Regions from separate parts of the Shewanella sp. A22 genome, predicted to be linked through region 2. Evidence: predicted binding sites of a transcription regulator. Region 2 holds the regulator's gene; each other region holds the start of a gene.
What was found. Region 2 encodes sigma-54, which starts transcription at its own class of promoters, with help from an activator protein. Its sites were predicted from a motif close to GTTGGCACGNNNNTNGNNT; they were not measured.
Positions count from the first base shown of each region.

Region 1 (4,470 bases), on a different contig from region 2:
ACTTCACTTCGTAAATAAACCCAAAACAAGCTTCTGTACATCGTTTTTGATTTTCAATTGATTGCTGTTGATATGTTTATGTCTATCCACGTAATCTTGTTGTCATAAAACTATGGTTAACTTATAAAATGAAGTACTAAAATAGATATTAAGACTCTTAAAATATGTCACAACATCAATATTGTTAACATAAAATAGACCTTAATCAACTATTTACATAACAGTACTTGATTAGTGAGTTAAAGATAGGTTAAGTTAAATCTCGACACATTCATCTTTTGCAACACTAAAAATGCCAAGGATATTTTATTGAACAATTTTCTCACCTAAGGGTGAATATACAAGAAGGAGTGTGACCAATGTCATACAACATGAATGGACACGAAATTTCAGTTAACTTCCCAGTTAATTCAATTTCGTCAAACAAAAACTCAATTGCTTTTACCGATAGCCTAGGTAAAAACAAAAAAACATTTTCAAAGCGTATTGAAGCATTAAACTTCATGAAATGGTTAATTTCTGCCAATAAGTAATATTCTTAACGCTTTGCGTTAATCATTTGCTCTGTTATTTAATAAACTCATTTCTCGGTATTCTCCTCTCACTTACCGAATGTTTATTAAAGCAGAGCAAAATGAATGACAACCAATATTTTCGAGTGATTTTTCATTTTTTACATTCAACATCATTGCACCAAACATCAACCAGTTAAATAAACCTACCCCACAGGATCAAATTGTGTGTGTAAACTTACGTTGGTATCTCGATAACATTGTTTGATTTCCTAATAAACCACCTTGATGTATATATAAAATATCTTTAGCAAATGTAGGATGATTAGATAAATAATGCTTAAGCACTAAAAATCCAACCGGATCATACAGTAATTCAAATTCAATCCCTGACTGACATACTGTTTGCCACATATCAAAACAACGTCGCGATAACTTTCCAAAATGATATTTATGACCATCATTAATAATGGTTGGGTAATACATTTCATCAACTAACTCTGAGAATTGTTGACGTAAATATTCATCTCCCCCTACGGTGCTGCAAGTTATGACCTCAATGGTAAATGCATCCATTATTGCTAATTGAGCTAACTGTTGGATTAATTGCTTATTTAAATAAGCAGCAGTAGTCCCCGTACCTGAGGGTAAAAAAACCATTAGTTTTTTTTTCTGTTGTTCTTGTGCCCATTGAATTATTTCAGCAGCCAGTTGTGCGATCCCAGTTTCAGCATACTGACAACGTCCACCTTCTGGAATATACAATAAATGCTTTTTATCAGCGTAGATGGGATCTGATGACACAATATATTGCATCGCATCATTTAAATGCATACCAGCAAGATTTTCTGCATAAGCCAAATTGCCAATATCAATAATATTAGCGCCATTTTGTACTGCGGCAGCATAATTACCTTGTGGGTTTTGCAATAAAAAATCATTGATATGACTGACATAATAATTAAACGTCCAGCCTTGCTGCTTAGCAAGCACTGACATTGAATATAATGAATTAGCCTGCGCCGACCCCGAAGCCACTAATTGAGTAACATGCGAGTAATCATGATGTAAAAAATGATAAAACTTACGTGCTTTATTACCACTAAAATCAGGATGTAATAAATCATCCCGTTTGACATAGATAATCTGTCTGCCAAAGTTCATTGGCTGTACTGGGCTTATCGAAAACATGAATTGTCTCAATCAACTGTAATATGAGCATTTTAACTAAAAAATGACAAATCTCATCGATTCATTTGTATTAATGATGACCAACAGATCGAACTAAGTGTGTAAAATGACACTTTAACTCATAAAATCAACAGCTTAAAAACATGGCATGAATATCGCTATATATTAATCATTATTGACTCTTGATAGGAATGAAAATGTCACTTTTACGCTTAATCTTTAATATTGCTTGGTTTTTAATGGGTGGATTTATTATGGGCCTCGCTTGGTGGTTTGTGGGAGCATTATGCTTTATCAGTATCATAGGCATACCATTCGGGCGAGCATGTTTTGTTATTGGCGAATTGGCATTCTGGCCATTTGGGCAAGAAACAGTTAATCGTAAACACGTTTCTGGTGAAGAAGACATTGGTACTGGCACGTTGGGGACTCTGGGGAACGTAGTGTGGTTTTTATGCTTTGGTATTTGGCTTGCCATTGGTCACTTAGCACATGCCTTAGCCTGTTTTGTCACCATTATAGGTATTCCTTTTGCGATGCAGCATATTAAATTGGCCCTATTAAGTTTAACCCCGATTGGTCAAACCGTTATTGCCAAGCCGACCTATTAATAATAGTGTTAATCTTAGACATGTAAATCTTATAAAAAAGCCGATAACTTTATGTTGTCGGCTTCTTTATTAAAAACTAATTATTAATGCCTTCGCTATGGCAAAATAAAGTTAGTTAATCATTCGGCCTATGCCGCCAAGGACAGAACCTTCACCTTGGTCTTTACCACCACTAGAAGGTGCATGAGCAATAATTCTGTCAGCCATTCGAGAAAACGGTAAGCTTTGTAACCACACTGTGCCATGGCCTTGTAAGGTCGCAAGAAACAAACCTTCACCGCCAAACACCATTGACTTTAATGAACCTGCACGTTGAATGTCGTAATCGATACCAGGCGTAAATCCAACTAAACAACCCGTATCCACCCGCAATGTCTCACCATGTAATTCTTTTTTTATCAGTGTCCCACCTGCATGCACAAACGCCATACCGTCACCTTTTAAGCTTTGTAAAATAAACCCTTCACCACCAAAAAAACCGGTGCCTAAACGTTTATTAAATTTCATACTCACTTGAGTACCTAATGCGGCCGCTAAAAAGCTGTCTTTTTGGCAGATAAGTTCGCCTTGATGCTCGGATAAGTCAATCGCCAAAATAGTGCCAGGAAACGGTGCGGCAAATGCCACTTTGCGTTTCTGTTGTCCTTCATTAGTAAAGTGAGTCATAAAAATACCCTCACCTGAAATGGCGCGTTTACCCGCACCAAGTAACTTACCAAAAAAACCTGACTCTGGTTCTGAACCATCACCCATTTTAGCCTCAAACATAATGTCTTCTTCGAGGTATGTCATGGCGCCCGCTTCAGCAATAACAGCCTCATGCGGATCTAGCTCAATTTCCACTAACTGCATGCTTGAGCCTATGATTTCATAGTCTACTTCGTGGCATTTTCTAGTCATTTATCGCTCCTTAAAAATGGGGTAAGAGTAAAATTGAATCGCAATTGGATAATTGTATGGATTTAGGTTAACAAGATGTTGACGATTTGCCCATGTCTACTTTGCTGCAAAATATTTCGTAGGAATTGATAAGATTAGACTTGTTAACCAAGTCCTGCTCCACTTAATCCTGATTGATGCTGTTGATACGTAGTAAACTCTTGCAGAATAAGTTCGGTAAATAGTTGCCCTGCTCGCCCAAGCGGACGTTCAAGTGTGGACACTAATTGCGGTGTAAAACTAAACCGGTTACCGCCAATAAAATCGACTTCAATCAGTTGCCCTTGATGTAATTCTTCAGCAATTAAAAATTCCGGCATCCAACCAAAACCTAATCCTTTTAACAACGCATTTTTCTTCATAATAAAACCTGAAAGATAGAATACTTTGTCTCCACCGAATTGCATTTCATCTCGGTCACGTTTACCTGGAGATGAGTCTTCAATGGTTAACTCAACATGTTGCTGTAACTCCGGCAAACTAATGGCCTTTAACTGACTTAAAGGATGTTTTGATGATGCCACTAACACGCTAGTGATAGTGGGTAATGACATAGGGTGATACGAAGGACCTGTACGATAATCCTTCACGAGCATCAAATCAGCTTGGTCGCGTTCAAAGCGATGCTGCACTCCGCCAAGAAACTCCATATTGAGTTGAATTTTAGTAGGAATATTATGTTCAGACATGCGCTTAAGGGCGGTCATGATCGGCTCCATCGGCAAAGCACCGTCTATCACTAACTCAAGCTTAGGCTCCCACCCCTGACTAAAGCGGCTTGCAAGATGTTCAATATTGGCTAAATGCTGTAATAAACGCTGACCTTCAGCCAAAATCACCTTACCTTCGGGTGTTAACTCAGCACGATAATGATCTCGATTAAATAATGTCACACCGAGATGTTGCTCCAGTTTTTTAACCTGATAGCTTACCGCCGATTGTGCCTTGTGTAACCGCATTGAAGCTTTTGAAAAACTTCCTTCCTCAACAAGTACTTGCAGTACATTAAAGGCATCGATATCTATACGCATAAGATTTCCACTGTCCCGTTATCCATACACAAATGTAAAGCTAACATAACAATCTAAAAAATTGATTGAGTTGAGTTATTTATTATTCTTTTTTTTGTTGATCTTTACCACTAAATTGTTAGTTAGATCACATATCGGGTTACCCAATGCGATTAGGCCATAACAACAAATAACATAAACGCCACG
Region 1 covers NZ_JBSQBN010000044.1:10,818-15,287, forward strand. The annotation lists gene ACWXWT_RS10030 (hypothetical protein) at 360-533, shown strand; gene ACWXWT_RS10035 (1-aminocyclopropane-1-carboxylate deaminase/D-cysteine desulfhydrase) at 732-1,703, opposite strand; gene ACWXWT_RS10040 (YccF domain-containing protein) at 1,901-2,314, shown strand; gene ACWXWT_RS10045 (TIGR00266 family protein) at 2,426-3,214, opposite strand; gene ACWXWT_RS10050 (LysR family transcriptional regulator) at 3,358-4,284, opposite strand.
Region 1: a site for sigma-54 is predicted at 1,846-1,864, ahead of ACWXWT_RS10040 (YccF domain-containing protein). Genes of this name have one in related genera too.

Region 2 (4,470 bases):
GCCATTGATATAGAAGAACCCCTGCAGTCACTGAGTACCCAAGCCGTTACAGTGGATTTAACCACCATGATCGGCACCTCAAAAGAGATGGTGTATATCAAAGGCAAAGGGTTTATTATTCAAGGTTTAGGTTTACATGCTGACTTGAATTCGCAAAAACTATCGCTACTCAGCCAGGTAGAAGGAATATATGAGCCACATTAATCGTCTCCATACTCACGCCAACGTCATACTATTAAGTGGCATTCTTTGCATGCTGAGTTTGCCTGCAATGGCAAAACAAGATGATCTTAAACAAGAGTTAAAAATTGCCGCGGTGAGCCAATTTGCTGACATTAAAAATAACCAAATCGTTTTTAATGGTCCAGTTAAAATTGTGCAAGGCAGCATTACTATCAATGCCGATCAACTACGAGCGTTCACCCCTGAAAATAGCACAAGTAAAAAGCTTATCGCCACGGGAAAACCAGCCACATTTTCACAAGAGTTAGACGATGGTCAAATTGGTACCGCTAGCGCTGACGAAATAACCTATGATCTTGCCACTACCACACTCACATTAACCGGTAATGCCAAACTTGATCAATCCGGTAGCCAAGTTACAGGTAATCGAATTAAATACAACATCAATGCTCAAGAGCTGATTGCAGAAAGTACTGGCAAAGGCCAAGATCGCGTAATCACTATTATTCAACCTGAGAATTTCCAAGACGAAACAGCACCAAAACAAAAGCTCCCAGAAATTCCAGTAAACAAGCAGATCAAACAATGACCCAAATAACCTTAACCGCTGAAAATCTAGCTAAAAGCTATAAAGCCCGTCAAGTTGTAAAAGATGTGAGTTTAACGGTTAAAACGGGCCAAATTGTGGGTCTTTTAGGCCCCAATGGCGCAGGTAAAACAACCACATTTTATATGGTTGTTGGGTTAGTCAAAAGCGATAAAGGTCGGATCCTAATTGATAATGATGACCTCACCGCCGACCCTATGCACCTTCGCGCCCGCAAAGGGATTGGTTACTTACCACAAGAAGCCAGTATTTTCCGCAAGCTGACAGTATATGACAATATTATGGCTGTGTTGCAAACTCGTAAAGAACTCAACACAGACCAGCGTATTGAACAACTCGAACATTTATTGGAAGAGTTTCATATTACTCATATTCGAGACAGTCAAGGTATGTCGTTATCGGGTGGTGAACGACGCCGAGTTGAAATTGCACGCGCATTAGCAGCCAACCCCAAATTTATTTTGCTCGACGAACCCTTTGCTGGTGTCGACCCAATATCGGTTATCGACATTAAAAAAATTATCCAACAGCTTAAAAGCCGTGGGCTGGGGGTATTGATTACCGACCATAATGTACGTGAAACACTCGATGTTTGTGAACGGGCCTATATTGTTAGCCAAGGTAATTTAATCGCCGAAGGCACACCTGATGAGATATTAAGCAATCAGCAAGTTCGCGCTGTGTACTTAGGTGAACAATTCAAGCTATAGTTACTTTAGTGGCTTTTTAACCTATCTAACTCATTTCGTTGAACGATATCTAAATAGCTATAAGTGTCATTGATGTACGTGATAATCCATAACAGTTTTTCGAGATTGTCATTTTATGAAAATCATCTAGGGATAAGCGGTAAATGAAAGCGTCACTCCAACTCAAAATGGGTCAACACTTAACCATGACCCCCCAACTGCAGCAGGCTATTCGCCTACTGCAGTTATCGTCATTGGAGCTACAGCAAGAAATCCAGCAAGCATTAGACTCAAACCCATTGCTTGAAATAGAAGATGAGTTTTCTGATGCAAAGGACACAGCCAAAGAAAGTCGAGATCAAGCAGATACAGACTTTAGTGACAACAGCATCGTCAACATTGAAAAAGACACCTCTACTGTCGATACAGCAGAGTCCATGACCAAAGAAACAATGGATGATCTTGCAATGGATACTACATGGGATGAAGTGTATACCGCTTCTCCTATGTCAGGTTCTGGTAGCGCTAGTATGCGTGATGATGACATGCCATTCCAAGGTGAAACCACCGAGGGTCTTTATGAACATTTAGAATGGCAAAAAAACCTCACACCGTTTTCCGATACCGATCTTGCCATTGCCACCGCAATTATTGATGCGATTGATGAACGAGGCTATTTAACCCAAAATACCGAGGATATCCTCGAAGCTATGGGGGATGAAAATGTTGAACTCGACGAAGTTGAAGCGGTGTTAAAACGGATCCAACACTTTGATCCTGTTGGTGTAGCAGCGCGTGACTTAAGTGAATGCCTATTAATTCAATTGGCACAATTTTCCAATACCACCCCCCATATTGATAATGCTCGTCTATTAATTAAAGACTATTTAGACTTAATTGCTGGACGTGACTTTAGATTGTTAATGCGCAAAACGAAGTTAAAAGAAAATGAATTACGTGATGCCATAGCACTAATCCAGTCACTCAATCCTCGCCCAGGATTATCCATTACAGCCGTCGACGATGAGTATGTCATTCCTGATGTCACCGTGTTTAAAAAAAATGGCCGTTGGGTAGTAGAATTAAATCCAGATAATATGCCAAAAATTGGTGTTAATCAGCAATATGCAGCAATGGCGAAAAGCAGTAAAAATCCGTCTGACAGCCAATTTATACGTGGCCACTTGCAAGAGGCTAAATGGTTTATAAAAAGTATAGAAAGTCGTAATGAGACTTTACTCAAAGTGGCAAACTGCATTGTAAAATTTCAGCAAGGCTTTTTTGAATATGGTGAAGAAGCCATGAAGCCTATGGTATTAAATGATATTGCAGAAGCTGTAGAAATGCACGAATCAACCATTTCACGAGTAACAACACAAAAGTATATGCATACCCCGCGGGGCCTATTTGAACTAAAATACTTCTTCTCTAGCCATGTCAGTACCGACGATGGTGGAGAGTGCTCATCAACCGCGATTCGTGCTTTTATCAAAAAGCTGGTAGCAGCGGAAAACCAGAAAAAACCACTGAGTGACAGTAAAATGGCTCAACTTCTGGCTGAACAGGGTATCAACGTTGCTCGTCGTACGATAGCAAAATACCGTGAAGCAATGCTCATACCGCCCTCAAACCAACGTAAGAGTTTATAACCTACAGGGTAATGGAGGATTTTTAATGCATATAAATCTATCTGGACATCATATCGACATCACCGAATCTTTACGTGAATACGTTCATGGTAAATTTTCAAAGCTTGAACGACACTCAGATCAGATCAATAATGTACACGTTGTGCTCAATGTAGAAAAATTACAACAAAAAGCAGAAGCAAGAATCACCCTAAGTGGCACTGAGATTTTTGCCATGTCAGAAAATACTGACATGTATGCTGCAATAGACGCCCTGATCGATAAACTCGACCGTCAGGTAATTAAACACAAAGAGAAGTATACAAAACACTAACGATGGAACTTTGTACCATCCTGCAGCCGGAATGCACTACCTGTGCCACACCGGGCAGTAAGAAAAAAGTACTGGAACTCATCAGCGATTTAGTTGCTGCCCAGTACCCAACCCTGTCTTCGCAAGAGGTTTTTGAAAGCCTTTTAGCGAGAGAGAAAATGGGTAGCACAGGTATAGGAAATGGCATTGCGATACCTCATGGCCGATTAACGACCATCGATCACCCCATCGCAATATTTATTAAATGTGAAGAAGCCATAGCCTTTGATGCTATCGATAAGCAGCCCGTGGATATTTTATTTGCTTTATTAGTGCCTGCAGATCAGTGCCAGCAACACTTAAGCACATTATCAAGCATGGCTCAAAAGCTCAGTGATAAGCAAATATTGAAACAGCTTCGTAAAACTCACGACGCAACAGAACTTTATCAGGTTATTACTGCATGAAACTTGTCATAGTATCGGGACGTTCAGGCTCAGGAAAATCAGTAGCCTTAAGAGTATTGGAAGATCTAGGATATTATTGTGTAGATAATTTGCCTTTACCTCTCATTGGCGCATTATTAGCTCAGCTCAAAGGCAGTAATGATCTGGTTGCCATTAGCGTTGATGTACGCAATATTGCAGAACAAGGTAAAGTACTTCAAGACCAATTAGCACTACTTGAGAACGACACTGAAATTATCAGCTTCTTTTTAAATTCCAATGACAAAGTATTGCTTAAACGTTACAGCGAAACTCGTCGATTACATCCGTTATCTAAAAATCACATTTCACTGCAAGAAGCGATCAAGCTCGAAGGGCGTTTACTTGAGCCGATAGCAAAAATTGTAGACCATTACATCGACACTTCAGCACTGAATATCTACGAATTAAGCGACCAAGTTAGGCAAATTTTATTAGGCAGTGTTGATAAAGAGTTAGTGATTAACTTTGAGTCTTTTGGCTTTAAACACGGCATGCCAACAGAAGCAGACTTTATGTTTGATGTACGCTTTTTACCCAACCCACATTGGGAAATAGAACTACG
Region 2 covers NZ_JBSQBN010000094.1:13,182-17,651, forward strand. The annotation lists gene lptC (LPS export ABC transporter periplasmic protein LptC) at 1-204, shown strand, start outside; gene lptA (lipopolysaccharide transport periplasmic protein LptA) at 191-772, shown strand; gene lptB (LPS export ABC transporter ATP-binding protein) at 769-1,500, shown strand; gene ACWXWT_RS15295 (RNA polymerase factor sigma-54) at 1,644-3,128, shown strand; gene hpf (ribosome hibernation-promoting factor, HPF/YfiA family) at 3,154-3,441, shown strand; gene ptsN (PTS IIA-like nitrogen regulatory protein PtsN) at 3,444-3,887, shown strand; gene rapZ (RNase adapter RapZ) at 3,884-4,470, shown strand, end outside.

Region 3 (4,470 bases), on a different contig from region 2:
AGCATCTAATGCTTGATTCACGCCTTTGGCCAGCGAAAACTGTGCAGACCAATGCATCGACATCAAAACCATATTTGTCGGCATTTCATCATCGACAACGGCGCGAGCCATCGTGAATGAAGCGTGGTTTATAAGGTCAGGGTTAGCAGTCTCTACAGAGTTTTGTTCAATTTGATTTTGAATAGCTTCAATGCGGACCAAGCCATCTTCTGTTAACGACAATGCACTGAGTTGTGATGAATGCAGGCGTACTATTGGTTCTGGAATGCTGGCTCGTAGGCTAGCAATATGCCCGGTGCGAGTCATGGTATGCCACTGATCTCGGCTGCGGCCAGTATTTAATAACAGCGTGTGATTCGGCAATAATTGCTGCGATACATTAGCGGCTGGCGCGACAAACTGAGCTTTACCCGTTGCAGTAGCAAATACACTTAGGCCGAAAACACGCACGTTTTGTTGACCAATTTGAGTTGCTGAAGCAATAGGCCATTGCGTCGGTGCCAATGCATCATATTGTGCTTTGGATAATTCTGTTAGCCCAGTAAGATCAAACACCTTAGTTGGAAAAACCTGTTTAACCTTAGCCGATAGGGCTGCAAATTCGCTAAATATGCTGGCATTGTCATCAAACTCAAAACCCTCGAAGCCCATTTTGTTAGCTACTTGGCTAACGGCCCACCAATCTGGTTTAGCTTGCCCTTTGGCTGTGATAAAACCGCGTTGACGAGTAATAGTGCGTTCACTATTAGTGACGGTACCGCATTTTTCGGACCAACCTTGTGCGGGGAGTAATACATCAGCAAGTTTAGCGGTATCAGAATCAGGGCTGATTTCAGACACTACCACAAAAGGACAATCTGCTAATGCTCGTGCAATTTTTTCACTGTTGGGTAAAGACACCACTGGATTGGTACCCATAATCCAAATCGCTTTGATTTTACCTTCGGCAAGGGCATCAAACATCTCAACTGCAGCTAATCCTTTTTGATCCGCAACACTATCAACTTTCCAAAAATCAGCTAATAACTGCTGCTCCGGTTGTGAAAAACCCATATGGCATGCTAACTGAGTGGCCAACCCACCAACCTCACGACCGCCCATGGCATTAGGCTGCCCTGTTAACGAAAAAAAACCGCAACCTGCTTGTCCAATATGCCCTAACGCGAGGTGGCAGTTAATCATCGCATTGGTTGCATCGGTACCAATAGTTGACTGGTTAACCCCCTGACAAGATGCCGTAAGCACTTTGTTATTGGTGGTCACGAGTTGATAAAATTGCATCAGTTTGGTAACAGATACGCCGACTTGCGTTGCAAGCTCAGCTAAATTGGCACTTAATTGTTGCGCCTGCAAAACCACAGTATAAAAGCCTTCTGTATGTTCAACAATATACGCGTGGTCGACACGATTTTGATCTGCTAGGTAACCGAGTAAGCCATGAAATAATGTTAAATCAGCACCCGGTTTAATGGCTAAATGTAAGTCAGCTTGTTTAGCTGTGGCTGTTGATAACGGGTCGATCACCACTAACTGAGCATTATTGGCTTTTTTTGCTGCTAGAATTCGTTGAAAAAGAACGGGATGAGTCCAAGCAGTATTGGCCCCCACAAGTACAATCACATCCGCTTGCTCTAGGTCGTCATAACATCCAGGAACAACATCTTCACCAAAGGCACGCTGCATTGCGCTCACCGCTGACGACATACACAACCGTGAGTTAGTATCGACATTAGCCGTTTTTAAAAAGCCTTTAGCAAACTTGTTGGCAACATAATAATCTTCAGTGAGTAATTGGCCAGAAAGATACAGTGCGACTGAATCTGGACCATGTTCTGCAATGGTTTGCGCAAAGGTATCAGCAATTAAGGTGTTTGCCTTGTCCCAATCAAGTGGCATACCTGACCGAAGTTTGGGGTAACGCAGTACATTGGGTTGAGCTAAACTGTCGAGTAATCGCTCACCTTTGGCACATAAATGACCATAATTAGCAGGATGCTTGTTGTCACCGCCTAGTACTAAATCTGCAACATCGACATCCGCCCAATCCGCTTTATTTGAAGACACGCTCACGCCGCATCCGACACCACAATAAGCACAACTTGATTGGACTACTGGCATACATCTACCCTTTCACTTTGACTATTTACATGGGTAAGGTATTGCGAAAGCTGTGCCAGAAAATTAACTTGCTGATTTTAAATAGAAATGGATATTTACAACGATAAAAGGTTACAACATTTGCGCAACAAAAGTGCACGCCTTGCGCAATTATGTTGCGCATCTGGTTGAAATACAACACATTTTAATACCTATAAAGAGGTATACTCATTTAATGTTAAGTGACAAACTCGACGTTCAGAAACAAAAATACCGACATTACGTCGGTATTTTTCAGGTTTCTAAAGAAGCTTATTTTGCAACACGACCATCATCATGGCATGTATCACATGTTGGCTTTTCACCTACTTTGGCTTCATGTGGTGCATGGCAATCTGCACACATCAACATTCCATCATGGGGCTTATGGTTATCGTCCATTTCAGCAAGTGAACCATGACAACTTTGACATTGTTCGAATTCATATGCGCCATCTGTTGATGGTTCCCCATCTGCATGACAGTTTTCACAGCCACCCATTTCAACATGAAACTCTGCGAGGGTCTCATCAGCAGCAAATGATGTAGAAGACATCATCATTACTGCGAAACCTACCGCAAACAATGCGCTTAGTAGTTTATTGTTCACTATTCATTTCTCCAATTTAGTGTGTGTCCGCATTCTTGTTATATGACGCAGATCAGCACACTTCAGCACGACACTTTACTTAGTAGTTTACTCACAACTTAGTTTTGAAATTACTCATCAACATATAGATATAAGACTATTATTGACTGGCAATATAAACGTAGTTTAGCAATCCACTTTAAGCAAAATTAATTTAGATTCTGCAATAATAGCAGTGTTAACAATCGGAATGTGTGCGCTACATCATGTAAATTGATGGTTTTTATTGAATAACGCTATTTGCACAGCCCTTAACCATTAATACCAAAAAAACGAATGTTATAGATATTAACTACGCGTCTTCTCTAAACGAGCCAGTAAACTTGAGGTATCCCAACGGTTGCCTTTCATCGCCTGAACTTCTGAATAAAATTGATCGACTAATGCTGTCACAGGTAAATGACTACCGTTTCTGCGCGCTTCATCCAGAGCGATACCTAAATCTTTACGCATCCAATCTATCGCAAAACCGAAATCGTATTTACCATGCCACATGGTTTGATAACGATTTTCCATCTGCCAACTTTGTGCAGCGCCTTTACTAATGACTTCAATCACTTTCAAGCCATCTAAACCAGCACTCTTAGCAAAATGGAGTCCTTCAGCTAAGCCTTGCACAACACCAGCAATGCAAATTTGATTAACCATTTTGGTTAGCTGGCCAGCTCCTACAGGACCTAACAGTTCAGCACAACGGCTATAAGCAGCGATAACCGGTTTTACCGTATCAAAATGAGCTTGTTCACCCCCCATCATCACCGTCAACACGCCATTTTCAGCCCCGGCTTGACCACCTGAAACAGGCGCATCCATAAAGGCTATCTGAAATGACTCAATCTGTTCGGCAATTTCACGTGCTACATCCGCAGACGCCGTAGTATGGTCTACCAAGATAGAACCTGCATGCATACCATGCACAACACCCTGTTCACCTAATACCACTTGACGCAGGTCATCGTCATTACCTACACAGGTAAAGACAATGTCTTGCCCTTTAGCGGCATCTTTTGGTGTTGCGGCATACTTGCCGCCATATTGTTCTACCCACTGTTTAGCTTTAGCCTCAGTACGGTTATACACTGTAACGTCATGCCCTTGCTTAACTAAATGGCCAGCCATGGGGAACCCCATTACGCCTAAACCAATAAATGCTACCTTAGCCATAATTTCCTCTTATTTATTCAACTGAAGGTTTAACGTGAGCTTCCATTTCAGCCCCAATGCGCTTACGCATATCCATTAAACGTAAAGCGGCGTCACGTAAACGAATGTCATCGGCAGTTTGTGGGAGCCATTCAGGCACTGTTGTCGGCGTTCCGTCATCGTCGACAGCGACCATTATCACAATACAATGCGTGGTTAAGTGACGTTCTGACTCCTTCGGATCGCCAGCTTTAACGTCAATGGCAATATGCATCGAAGTCGTACCGGTATAAATGACTTTACCTGTTACTTCAACAATATTACCGACAAAAATAGGCTTTACAAACCTGATACCGCCTGCGTAAACCGTTATACAATATTTACCGCTCCATCCTGCAGCAGCGGCATAAGCGGCTAAATCAATCCATTTCATGACTGCCCCACCGTGTACCTTACCACCAAAATTGACATCTGCAGGTTCAGCCAAAAAACGCAATGTAAGCTGTCTATCTTTACCGGCCATAAAGCCTCCAATTCATTCGA
Region 3 covers NZ_JBSQBN010000027.1:17,970-22,439, reverse strand. The annotation lists gene ACWXWT_RS07150 (nitrate reductase) at 1-2,118, opposite strand, end outside; gene cctA (tetraheme c-type cytochrome CctA) at 2,410-2,745, opposite strand; gene ACWXWT_RS07140 (NAD(P)-dependent oxidoreductase) at 3,073-3,948, opposite strand; gene ACWXWT_RS07135 (acyl-CoA thioesterase) at 3,962-4,450, opposite strand.
Region 3: a site for sigma-54 is predicted at 2,160-2,178, ahead of ACWXWT_RS07150 (nitrate reductase). Genes of this name have one in related genera too.